3 regions of the Kribbella sp. NPDC023972 genome follow, and region 3 is predicted to be linked to each of the others. Evidence: riboswitches for the same ligand, from Rfam matches in the RefSeq annotation. Region 3 holds a riboswitch; each other region holds the start of a gene.
The links. Region 3 has a riboswitch for ZMP and ZTP ahead of AB0F43_RS24245 (glycine hydroxymethyltransferase). Riboswitches for the same ligand answer to the same signal wherever they lie in the genome.
Positions count from the first base shown of each region.

Region 1 (3,243 bases), on a different contig from region 3:
CGCGACGCCGGGTCCACCTGGGAGGCGCTGACCGAGGGGCTGCCCGACGTACCGTCGTACGCGCCGGTGCTGCGGGATGCCATGTGCACCGACGCGGCCGACCCGGCCGGTGTCTACCTCGGCACGCGGGACGGGTGCGTCTACGCGAGTGCCGACGCGGGCGACACCTGGACCGAGGTCGCGCGGCACCTTCCGGACGTGTTGTCCGTACGCGCCGCGGTAGTCGGCTGACATGGCGGTCGGGGTCAAGCTGCCGACGGTGCTGAGACCGTTCGCGGGTGGTGCCGAGCGAGTCGAGGTCGACGGCACCACCGTCGGCGAGGTCGTCGCTGCCCTGGACCCAGTCCTCCGCCGGCGGCTCACCGACGAGCAAGGCGCCGTCCGCCGCCACGTCAACATCTACCTCGGCAACGACAACATCCGCGACCTCGACGGCCTCAGCACCCCGCTGAAGGACGGCGACGAGCTGATGATCCTGCCGAGCGTCGCAGGAGGCTGACGCCTGCTGGATCAGTGCCTGAACAGGCGGGTGCCGGTGTGGGACAGGGTGATGCCCAGGGAGGCGCAGGCGGCGGCCACGTCGGGGGAGCGGAGTGAGCCGCCGGGTTCGGCGAGGTAGCGGACGCCGTGGCGGTGGGCCTCGATGATGTTGTCGACGAAGGGGATCGCGCCGTCCGAGACCATCGCGACATCCGTGAGCGGGTCGGTCGAGCGGGCGGACCACCAGAGGTCGGCCTTCTCGCCGGCCAGGCGGGTGCAGTCGATCCGCGACTGCTGGCCGGCGCCGATTCCGATCGCCATCGCGTCCTTCAGCATCACCACGGTGTTGGACTGCGTGTACCGCGCGACGATCATGCCGAGCAGGAGATCGCGTGCGGCGGTCTCCGGCAGGTCCGGATCCAGCATCGAGCGAGTCAGCGGCAGGTGGTCCCGGTGCTGCGTCAATCGCAGTCCGTACACCTCGCGGACCTCCGCGTCGGCAGGCTCGAAGGTGGGATCCGCTTCGAGCACGAGGAAGTTGCCGCGCTTCTTGCCGGCCAGGACGCCGACGACGCCTTCGTCGTACCCGGGAGCGATGATCCCGTCGCAGACAAGGCGCCGGAGCCGGTCCGCGAGTTCAGCGTCGACCGGGTGCGACACGGCGACGAAATCGCCGTACGAGGACTTGGGATCGGCATCTCGGGCTCGCACATAAGCAGCGCTGACCGTGTCGGCCAAAGCGGCTCCCGCGGGGGAGACATGCTTGAACGACGCCGCCGCAGGTAGGCCGAAGGTGCTCGACGCCTCCCGGACCAGTTGCCACGCGGTGAGCGCGTCAAGAAGGTTGATGTACGACGGGGAGCCGCAGACCACCGTGAACGGCCATTGGCCGAGCGGCGTGACGGACGCGGATTGGTGTGGATTCATGCCGTAGCGCAACTGCATCGGACACCTCCGAAACTCGGAGGCGCCCAGGCGGACGACGCCTTGTCTGATGGGTCCGCTCCCCGGTGGTACTCCACCCTCGCCAGTCGCGGTTTCGGCGGCAGCCTATTGCACGAAGGCGCGGTGGTCGCCACCGCTGTGGCGAAACACATGGCTAACGCCAGGTGCCCGTCCAGTCGTAGAGCGGAGCGGTGGTCGCGTATTCCCGCAGGTAGCTGATCCGGCCGCCTAGGTGGCTGACACCCAGCCGTAGATGTTGCCGGGGCGGCCGGCGTCCTTGGCCTTCTTGGGGTTGAACGGCCCGTGCTTGCGGACCTTGTCGCCGGAGTTGCCTTCCACGGTGGTGATCTTGCCGTTGCCGACGGCAACCACAACGCCGGTGTGCACGCTGGTGCTGGTGTTCTGCGGCCCGGTGCCGTACAGGACGATGTCGCCCGGTTTCATCCCGGTGTTGCCGGAGTGCGCGCGGCCCTTGCGCTGACCCCAGTAGTAGATGTCACCGGTGAAGGCGTAGTTCGGGATGTTGATCCCGGCCTTGCGCCAGGTCCAGGTGGCGAAGTGGGCGCACCACGCGTTACAGGTGCCGTAAGGGTTGCAGTTGCTGCCGGGTGGGGTCTCGCCCTGACCGATCTCGCCGTTGGCGGCGTTGACGATCTTCGTCCGGGTGCCGGCGGCTTCAGCCGTGACCGGGACCGTGCCCAGCAGGGCAAGGACGACACCGGCCAGTACAAGTCGCAACGAGGGGCGCATCTGAGGTGCTCCATTCTGATGATGGGACAAATCCCCCAACGGTCCGCAATCGCAGTATGTAATTATCTAACATCACAAAGCAATGACGACGTTGTTAATTTACGACGGAATAGAGTGAGGCCATGGTCGATGTGAAGCCACGCAGCCGGACAGTGACCGATGGACTCGAGGCGACCGCGTCGCGCGGCATGCTCCGGGCGGTCGGGATGGGAGACGACGACTGGGCGAAGCCCCAGGTGGGGGTCGCCTCGAGCTGGAACGAGATCACCCCGTGCAACCTGTCCCTGGACCGGCTGGCCAAGGCGGTCAAGGAAGGCGTGCACGCCGCCGGCGGGTACCCGCTGGAGTTCGGCACGATCAGCGTGTCCGACGGCATCTCGATGGGCCATGTCGGCATGCATTACTCGCTCGTCAGCCGCGAGATCATCGCCGACTCGGTCGAGACCGTGATGGAGGCCGAGCGACTCGACGGCTCGGTGCTGCTGGCCGGCTGTGACAAGTCGCTGCCCGGCATGCTGATGGCCGCCGCCCGGCTCGACCTCGCCTCGGTCTTCCTGTACGCCGGCTCCATCATGCCGGGCCGGCTCGGCGACAAGGACGTCACGATCATCGACGCCTTCGAGGCCGTCGGCGCCTGCGTCCGGGGACTGATCACCAGGGAAGAGGTCGATGCGGTCGAGCGCGCGATCTGCCCCGGTGAAGGTGCCTGCGGCGGGATGTACACCGCCAACACGATGGCCGCCTCCGCCGAGGCGCTCGGGATGTCGCTGCCCGGGTCGGCCGCGCCGCCCGCGGTGGACCGGCGCCGCGACGGCTATGCCCGCAAGTCCGGCGAGGCGGTCGTCGGCCTGCTGGAGAAGGGGATCACGGCCCGCCAGATCCTCACCAAGGAGGCGTTCGAGAACGCCGTCGCCGTCGTGATGGCGCTCGGCGGCTCGACGAACGCCGTACTGCATCTGCTCGCGATCGCGCGGGAGGCCGAGGTCGACCTGACCCTGGACGACTTCAACCGGATCGGCGACCGGGTGCCGCACCTCGGCGACCTCAAGCCATTCGGCCGCTACGTGA
Region 1 covers NZ_JBEZZH010000018.1:33,019-36,261, forward strand. The annotation lists gene AB0F43_RS37580 (exo-alpha-sialidase) at 1-231, shown strand, start outside; gene AB0F43_RS37585 (MoaD/ThiS family protein) at 233-499, shown strand; gene AB0F43_RS37590 (5-aminoimidazole-4-carboxamide ribonucleotide transformylase) at 511-1,425, opposite strand; ZMP/ZTP riboswitch at 1,443-1,525, opposite strand; gene AB0F43_RS37595 (CHAP domain-containing protein) at 1,654-2,175, opposite strand; gene ilvD (dihydroxy-acid dehydratase) at 2,298-3,243, shown strand, end outside.
Region 1: linked by a shared signal. The riboswitch ahead of AB0F43_RS37590 (5-aminoimidazole-4-carboxamide ribonucleotide transformylase) and the one ahead of AB0F43_RS24245 (glycine hydroxymethyltransferase) in region 3 are both predicted to bind ZMP and ZTP.

Region 2 (3,243 bases), 130 kb from region 3:
CGACTTCACGCTCGCGGCGTCGGTGACGATCGCGTCGGTCTGCTCGAGCTGCTCCGCGACCACCTGACCGACGTGATCCGGCGGTACGGCGACCACCACGAGCTGAGGCTCGATCTGGACCAGCCGCGAGCCGGCCCCGATCCGCTCGGCCATCAGCGCGTTGTCCGGATCGGCGTCGACCAGCTCCACCACCACACCCAACCGGGCCAGCGCGAGGCCGATCGACGTACCGATCAGCCCGGCGCCGACGACCCGGACCGGCCCGCGAAGCTCGGTCACGGGGCCTCCCGGCCTGGACTGAGGAGCGGAGGGAGCGAAGCGACTGGAGTGACGAGGGAAGGGCGGGAGTCAAAGCCCCATGACCCGCCGCGCGGCAGCGCGGCAATGAGCACGGTCACCATGTCCTCACTGGGCGCCCGTCAGATCCGGGCGCAGCGCGACGGCACCGTGCAGGTAGACGTGCTGGATCTTCTCCCGCGACCGGGGCGACTCGGCGTGCACCATCATCCGGACCACCCGCGGCAGCGCGTGCGGGACGTCGATCTCCTGCATGCACATCAGCGGTACGTCGGTCAGCCCGATCTGCCGCCCGGCCACGGCGGGAAACTCCGAGCGCAGGTCGGGCGTGACGGTGAACAGGATGCTGATCAGGTCCTCGTGGTCCAGATCATTCGCCTCCAGGACCGCCTTCACCAGCTCGGCGGAGCGCTCGAGCAGGTGCTCGCGCTCGTCCACCTCCAGCTGGGTGGCACCCCGGATCGCCCGTACCGCCACGTGCCTGCCTCCTTAGTCGTCTACCTCAACCCTAGGGCAGAGCAGCCAGAGAGTGGACAGCCGTCTCGGACTGTGCGCCAGACGCCCTCTCGGCGGCGTCGACGGTCTGCTCCAGCAGCAGCGCGATCGTCATCGGCCCGACGCCGCCCGGGACCGGCGTGATCAGGCTCGCCACCTCGGCCGCCTCGTCGAAGTGGACGTCACCGACGTTGCCCTCGTTGTACCCGGCGTCGACCACCACCGCACCCGGCTTCAGCCAGTCACCCCGGACGAAGTTCGCCTTGCCGACGGCCGCCACCACGATGTCCGCGGTCCGGACGATCTCGGGCAGGTTGGTGGTCCGCGAGTGGGTGTAGGTGACGGTGGCGTTCGATGCCAGCAGCAACATCCCGGCCGGTTTGCCCAGGATCGGGCTGCGGCCGATGACGACCGCGTGCGCTCCGGCGAGCGGTACGTCGTACGCCTCGAGCAGCCGCAGGATGCCGCCCGGCGTACAGGACCGGAAGCCGGGCTCGCCGAACGCCATCGCGGCGAACGCGTGCATGGTCACCCCGTCGACGTCCTTGGCTGGGTCGATCGCCTCGAACGCGGCCCGCTCGTCGATGTGCGCGGGCACGGGATGCTGCAGCAGGATCCCGTGCACCTCCGGATCCTTGGACAGGCGGGTCAGTTCCGCGACGAGTTCCCCGGTCGTGGTCTCCGCAGGGAGGACCACGCTGCGTGACCCGATGCCGGCCTTCCTGCTCCGGTTCTGCTTCATCCGGACGTATGTCGCCGAGGCGGGGTCATCCCCGACCAGCACGGTCGCCAGGCACGGCTGGATGCCGGTCTTCTCTCGCAGGATCCGGGCACGTTCAGCCGCCTTCGTCACCAGCTCGGCGGCGAGGTCGGTTCCGATCATCAACTTGGCCATACGGCGCGCTCCTTCGGGCGTCGACAACAGGTCGGGTGCCCAGGCGCGCGGCTCAGCCGGATCCTCCGGCGGACCGTTCCCCGGTGGTTCTCCACCTCAACGCCAGTCGCGGTCCACCGGCCAGCCTACGCGACGAACCAGGAACGGCAGTCGTCCAGACCGACGACCTCGACCGGCGGGTGGGCGGCGGCCTGCCAGTGCTCACGGGTCAGGCGGAGCCGGTCGGAGATGACCGGCCGGCCGTACAGAACGTCGCGAGAGATCCCGTCCGGGCGGTAGCCGAGTTTGCGGGAAACGCCCTGGGACGCGGCATTGTCCTGGAACACCTCGGTCAACGCCGCCTCCGCGTCGAGCCCGTCGAAGGCGAGGTGCAGCAGAGCGAGGCGTGCCTCAGTCCCGAGACCTTGACCGTGGTAGGGCAGCCCGAGCCAGGACGTCGTCTTCACCTCGCGGAGGATGGCGAAATCCTGGGCTCGCAGGGTGACCATGCCGATGGGCGTCGTCCCCCGGAACACGCCGAGATCCAACGCCCAGTCCTGCGGAGTCCACTCGGCCAGAGTGCTCCAGTACCCCTGCAGCACGGTCCGGGCGCGTTCGGCGGGTGACGCGTCGGTCCACGGGGTCAGGAACGGCCGCTCCCCCGGCTCGTGGACACCGTTCGCGGCGACGTCGGCGAGCGCGGCGAGCTCCTCCTCGCCGGGCTGCCGGAGAACGAGCCGGTCGGTGGTCAGCCGGAGGCGGCGCAGCGGCCAGTGGTCGGTCAGCACCCGGCCATCCTGAGGTGCCCGCGGACCCCGGGCAACCTAATTGCCGGCCCGGCGCAGGATCACCTCGTGAACCTGTGGCGGTACGGCGCCAGCCGCCCAGCTCACCCGGATCGCCTCGACGGTGGTCGCGGGGAAGGTCACGGCGGTGTAGGCACCCTGGATCTGACCCGCTTGCCGCCAACCGGTCGCGGTCTTCAGTTCGAGCCGGCCCGGGGCGGTCGACCTGTCAGCCTGGAGGACGGTGAGTTGGTCGAGAGGTCGTGGCGTCGACAGGGTGATGACGAGAGCGTCCCCTTCGGTGGGCGCTGTCGCGGCGGTGTAGGTAGTGGTCACGTTGCGGTCGACTGCGTCGGACAACGCCGAGCCGTTCGCGGCGGCCGGCGTACCTGTTGCCGTCAGCACCAACTCGGAGCCGTCGGTGACCTGGATCGAGAACTCGCGGACCACCAGCCAGAACGACGGATTGTTGACAATCGCACGATAGCGGACGTAGCGGGCGGTGACGTCTGCGGTGAAACGCACCTCAGGGGTCGTCGCGCGGGTCAGCTCGGTCCACGTCTCACCGTCCGTGGAGTACTCCAGGGCGCCGGAGTGGATGTAGTCCTGCGGGCTGCCCGACTTGCCCATCAGTACGGCGATGTCGCCGATCGCACGCGGTGCGCCGAGATCGACGCGGATCTCGTCACCGGCCACCGGGGCACCGTTGCTCCAGTAGTACGTCGACTCGTCGCCGTCGATCATGCGGTCGGGGACGTTCTCGGCGTACGTGCGCTGTGAGCTGGACGCCGT
Region 2 covers NZ_JBEZZH010000006.1:44,609-47,851, reverse strand. The annotation lists gene AB0F43_RS23635 (prephenate dehydrogenase) at 1-279, opposite strand, end outside; gene aroH (chorismate mutase) at 406-774, opposite strand; gene AB0F43_RS23625 (bifunctional 5,10-methylenetetrahydrofolate dehydrogenase/5,10-methenyltetrahydrofolate cyclohydrolase) at 806-1,687, opposite strand; ZMP/ZTP riboswitch at 1,718-1,807, opposite strand; gene AB0F43_RS23620 (GNAT family protein) at 1,813-2,454, opposite strand; gene AB0F43_RS23615 (beta-N-acetylglucosaminidase domain-containing protein) at 2,491-3,243, opposite strand, start outside.
Region 2: linked by a shared signal. The riboswitch ahead of AB0F43_RS23625 (bifunctional 5,10-methylenetetrahydrofolate dehydrogenase/5,10-methenyltetrahydrofolate cyclohydrolase) and the one ahead of AB0F43_RS24245 (glycine hydroxymethyltransferase) in region 3 are both predicted to bind ZMP and ZTP.

Region 3 (3,243 bases):
CGGCCGGTGATCCCGTACGACGACACGTCCAGCAGCACGAGGTGGTTCTCGGTGCCGTCGGTGACGAGCTTGACGCCGCGCTTCATCAGGCCGTCGGCCAGCGCGACCGCGTTGTCCGCGACCGCCTGCGCGTACTCCTGGAACGACGGCTGCCGGGCCTCGGCCAGCGCGACCGCCTTCGCGGCCATGGTCTGGCTGAGCGGGCCGCCGAGCACCATCGGGCAACCGCGGTCGACGGCGTCGGCGTACTCCGGCTGGCACAGCACCATGCCGCCACGCGGGCCGCGGAGCGACTTGTGCGTGGTGGTCGTGGTCACGTGCGCGTGCGGCACCGGGTCGAAGTCGCCGGTGAAGACCCGGCCCGCGACCAGGCCGGCGAAGTGGGCCATGTCCACCATCAGGGTCGCGCCGACCTCGTCGGCGATCTCCCGCATCTTGGCGAAGTCGATCTTGCGCGGGTACGCCGAGTAGCCCGCGATCAGGATCAGCGGCTTGAACTCACGAGCGGTCGCGGCGACCTTGTCGTAGTCGAGCAGCCCGGTCTCCGGGTCGGTGCCGTACGAGCTCTGGTGGAACATCTTGCCGGAGATGTTCGGCCGGAAACCGTGGGTCAGGTGACCGCCGGCGTCCAGCGACATGCCGAGCATCTTCTGGTCGCCGAGCGCCTTGCGGAGCTTGGTCCAGTCCTCGTCGGTCAGGTCGTTGACGTGCTTGGCGCCGGCCTCGGCCAGCGCCGGGGACTCGATCCGCTGGGCCAGGATCGCCCAGAAGGCGACCAGGTTCGCGTCGATCCCGGAGTGCGGCTGGACGTAGGCGTGCGGCGCGTTGAACAGGGCCTTCGCGTGGTCGGCCGCCGCCTGCTCGACCGTGTCGACGTTCTGGCAGCCGGCGTAGAAGCGGTGCCCGATGGTGCCTTCGGCGTACTTGTCGGACAGCCAGTTGCCCATCGTCAGCAAGGTGGCGGGGGAGGCGTAGTTCTCGCTCGCGATCAGCTTGAGCGACGAGCGCTGGTCGGCCAGCTCGGCCTTGATCGCGCCGGCGATGGTGGGTTCCACCGCGCCGATCACCTCGAGCGCGTTGCGGTACGCGGCCGATGCGGCGGCGGCATCGAAGGGTTGAGTCATCGTTGTCTCTCCTGCGGTTGCAGTGGGTCGAAGGCACCCAGGCGCACGGTGCCGACGGTCTTCGCTCCCCGGTGGTTCTCCACCTCAGCGCGCCAGTCGCGACGCGCTCACCCTATCGCGTCAGCGTCAGAGGCTGCGATCGGTGATCGACGCGAACGGCGTCGTACGTGGGAGGGTGCCGAAGACGCCGCCCCAGTCGTTCGCCAGACGCGACGCCACAAACGCATCGGCGACCTCAGGTGTCGAGTGCCGCACCAGCAGTGACGCCTGTAGGCACAAGGCCATCCGGGCGGCCAGCCGGCGAGCCCCCGCCTCGGCGCCGTCGAGATCAGCAAGCGCTTGCAGAACGTCGTTGACCGCGGCATCCAACCGCCCGTCCGCACCCCGCGTCGCGCCCACCTCGAGCAGCCAAGCCTCCAACGACTCCGGCCGCCGGAGCGCCCGCAGCACGTCGAGCGCGTTCACGGTGCCCGATCCTTCCCAGATCGAGTTCAGCGGCGACTCCCGGAACAGCAACGGCATCCCGGACTCCTCGACGAACCCGTTCCCGCCAAGACATTCCAGCGCCTCCGCCACCATGAACGGCGTCCGCTTGCACACCCAGAACTTCGCGAGCGGAAGCGCGATCCGCCGGAATGCCGCGGCCTGTTCGTCACCGCTGACCGAGGCATCGACCGCCGCCGCGAGGCGCATCGCCAGCGCCGTGGCGGCCTCGCTCTCCAGTGCGAGGTCTGCCAGCACGTTCTGCATGGCCGGCTTGTCGGCGAGCAGCCCGCCGAAGGCCGACCGGTGGCGGGTATGCCAGACGGCCTCCACCAGCGCCCGACGCTGCAGGGCAGCGGACCCGAGAACACAGTCGAGCCTGGTCGCGGCGACCATCTCGATGATCGTGCGCACACCGGCGCCTTCGTCGCCGAGCCGGTAGCCGACGGTGCCGTGGAACTCGACCTCGCTGGACGCGTTCGACCGGTTGCCGAGCTTGTCCTTCAGCCGCTGCAGCGCGAACGCGTTCCGGTTGCCATCGGCAAGCACCCGCGGTACGACGAAGCAGCTCAGCCCGTCCGGCGCCTGAGCCAGCACCAGGAAGACGTCGACCTGCGGCGCCGAGCAGAACCACTTGTGCCCGTTCAGCTGGTACTCGCCGTCGCTGCCGGTAGGCGTCGCGGTGGTGAGGTTCGCCCGGACGTCGGACCCGCCCTGCTTCTCGGTCATCCCCATCCCGGCCAGAGCGCCGTTCTTCTCACCCGCGGGCAGCCGGCGTACGTCGTACTGGGTGGAAGCCAGGTGCGGGATCCACTCCTTGGCGAGCTGCTCGTCGGCCTTGAGCGCGGGTACGGCGGCGTACGTCATCGAGATCGGGCAGCCGTGACCGGACTCGACCTGGGACCAGAGGTAGAAGCCGGCCGCGCGGGTCAGGTGCGGTGACGGCCGGTCGCTGGTCCACGGCGCCGCCTGGAGGCCGAAGCCGACGGCCTGCTCCATCAGCCAGTGCCACGACGAGTGGAACTCGACCTCGTCGATGCGGTGCCCGTAGCGGTCATGGGTGCGCAGAACGGGCGGGTTCTGGTTCGCCGGGAGTGCTTGGGACAGTGCCTCCTCGGACCCGGCCAGTTCGCCGATCCGGTGCAGACCGGGATCGTCCGCGAGATCGGCGTACGGACGCAGAGCGTCACCGAGGGCCGTGTCCCGAGTGAAGAAGTTCACCCCCCGCAGTGGGGGAGCCTGGTTCGTTACCGCGAAAGGGTCCGCCATGTCAGTACGGTAAGCGGTATGGCACGTTCTGGGGCAGGACCCACGGGTGGGAGCTCCCTCTCATTGGCATGGGTCCGCAAGATCCCCGCGACGACCTGGAAGCTGCTGACGCAGACCGTCGGGGTCTGCCTGCGCTACCGGGTCACCGGACTGGCGGCGGAGGGGGCGTTCTTCGCCATTCTCTCGCTGCCGCCGCTGATCTTCGGGCTGGCCGGCAGCCTCGGGTACATCGCGAGCCGGTACTTCGAGGTCGAGACGATCGACGACATCAAGCAGCAGATCGCCGCCCTCGCGGCCCAGGCGCTGACCGTCGACTCGGTCCAGAGCGTGATCGTGCCGACGCTGGACCAGGTCCTCAGCGGCGGCC
Region 3 covers NZ_JBEZZH010000006.1:176,321-179,563, forward strand. The annotation lists gene AB0F43_RS24245 (glycine hydroxymethyltransferase) at 1-1,124, opposite strand, end outside; ZMP/ZTP riboswitch at 1,153-1,234, opposite strand; gene AB0F43_RS24250 (acyl-CoA dehydrogenase family protein) at 1,251-2,876, opposite strand; gene AB0F43_RS24255 (YhjD/YihY/BrkB family envelope integrity protein) at 2,895-3,243, shown strand, end outside.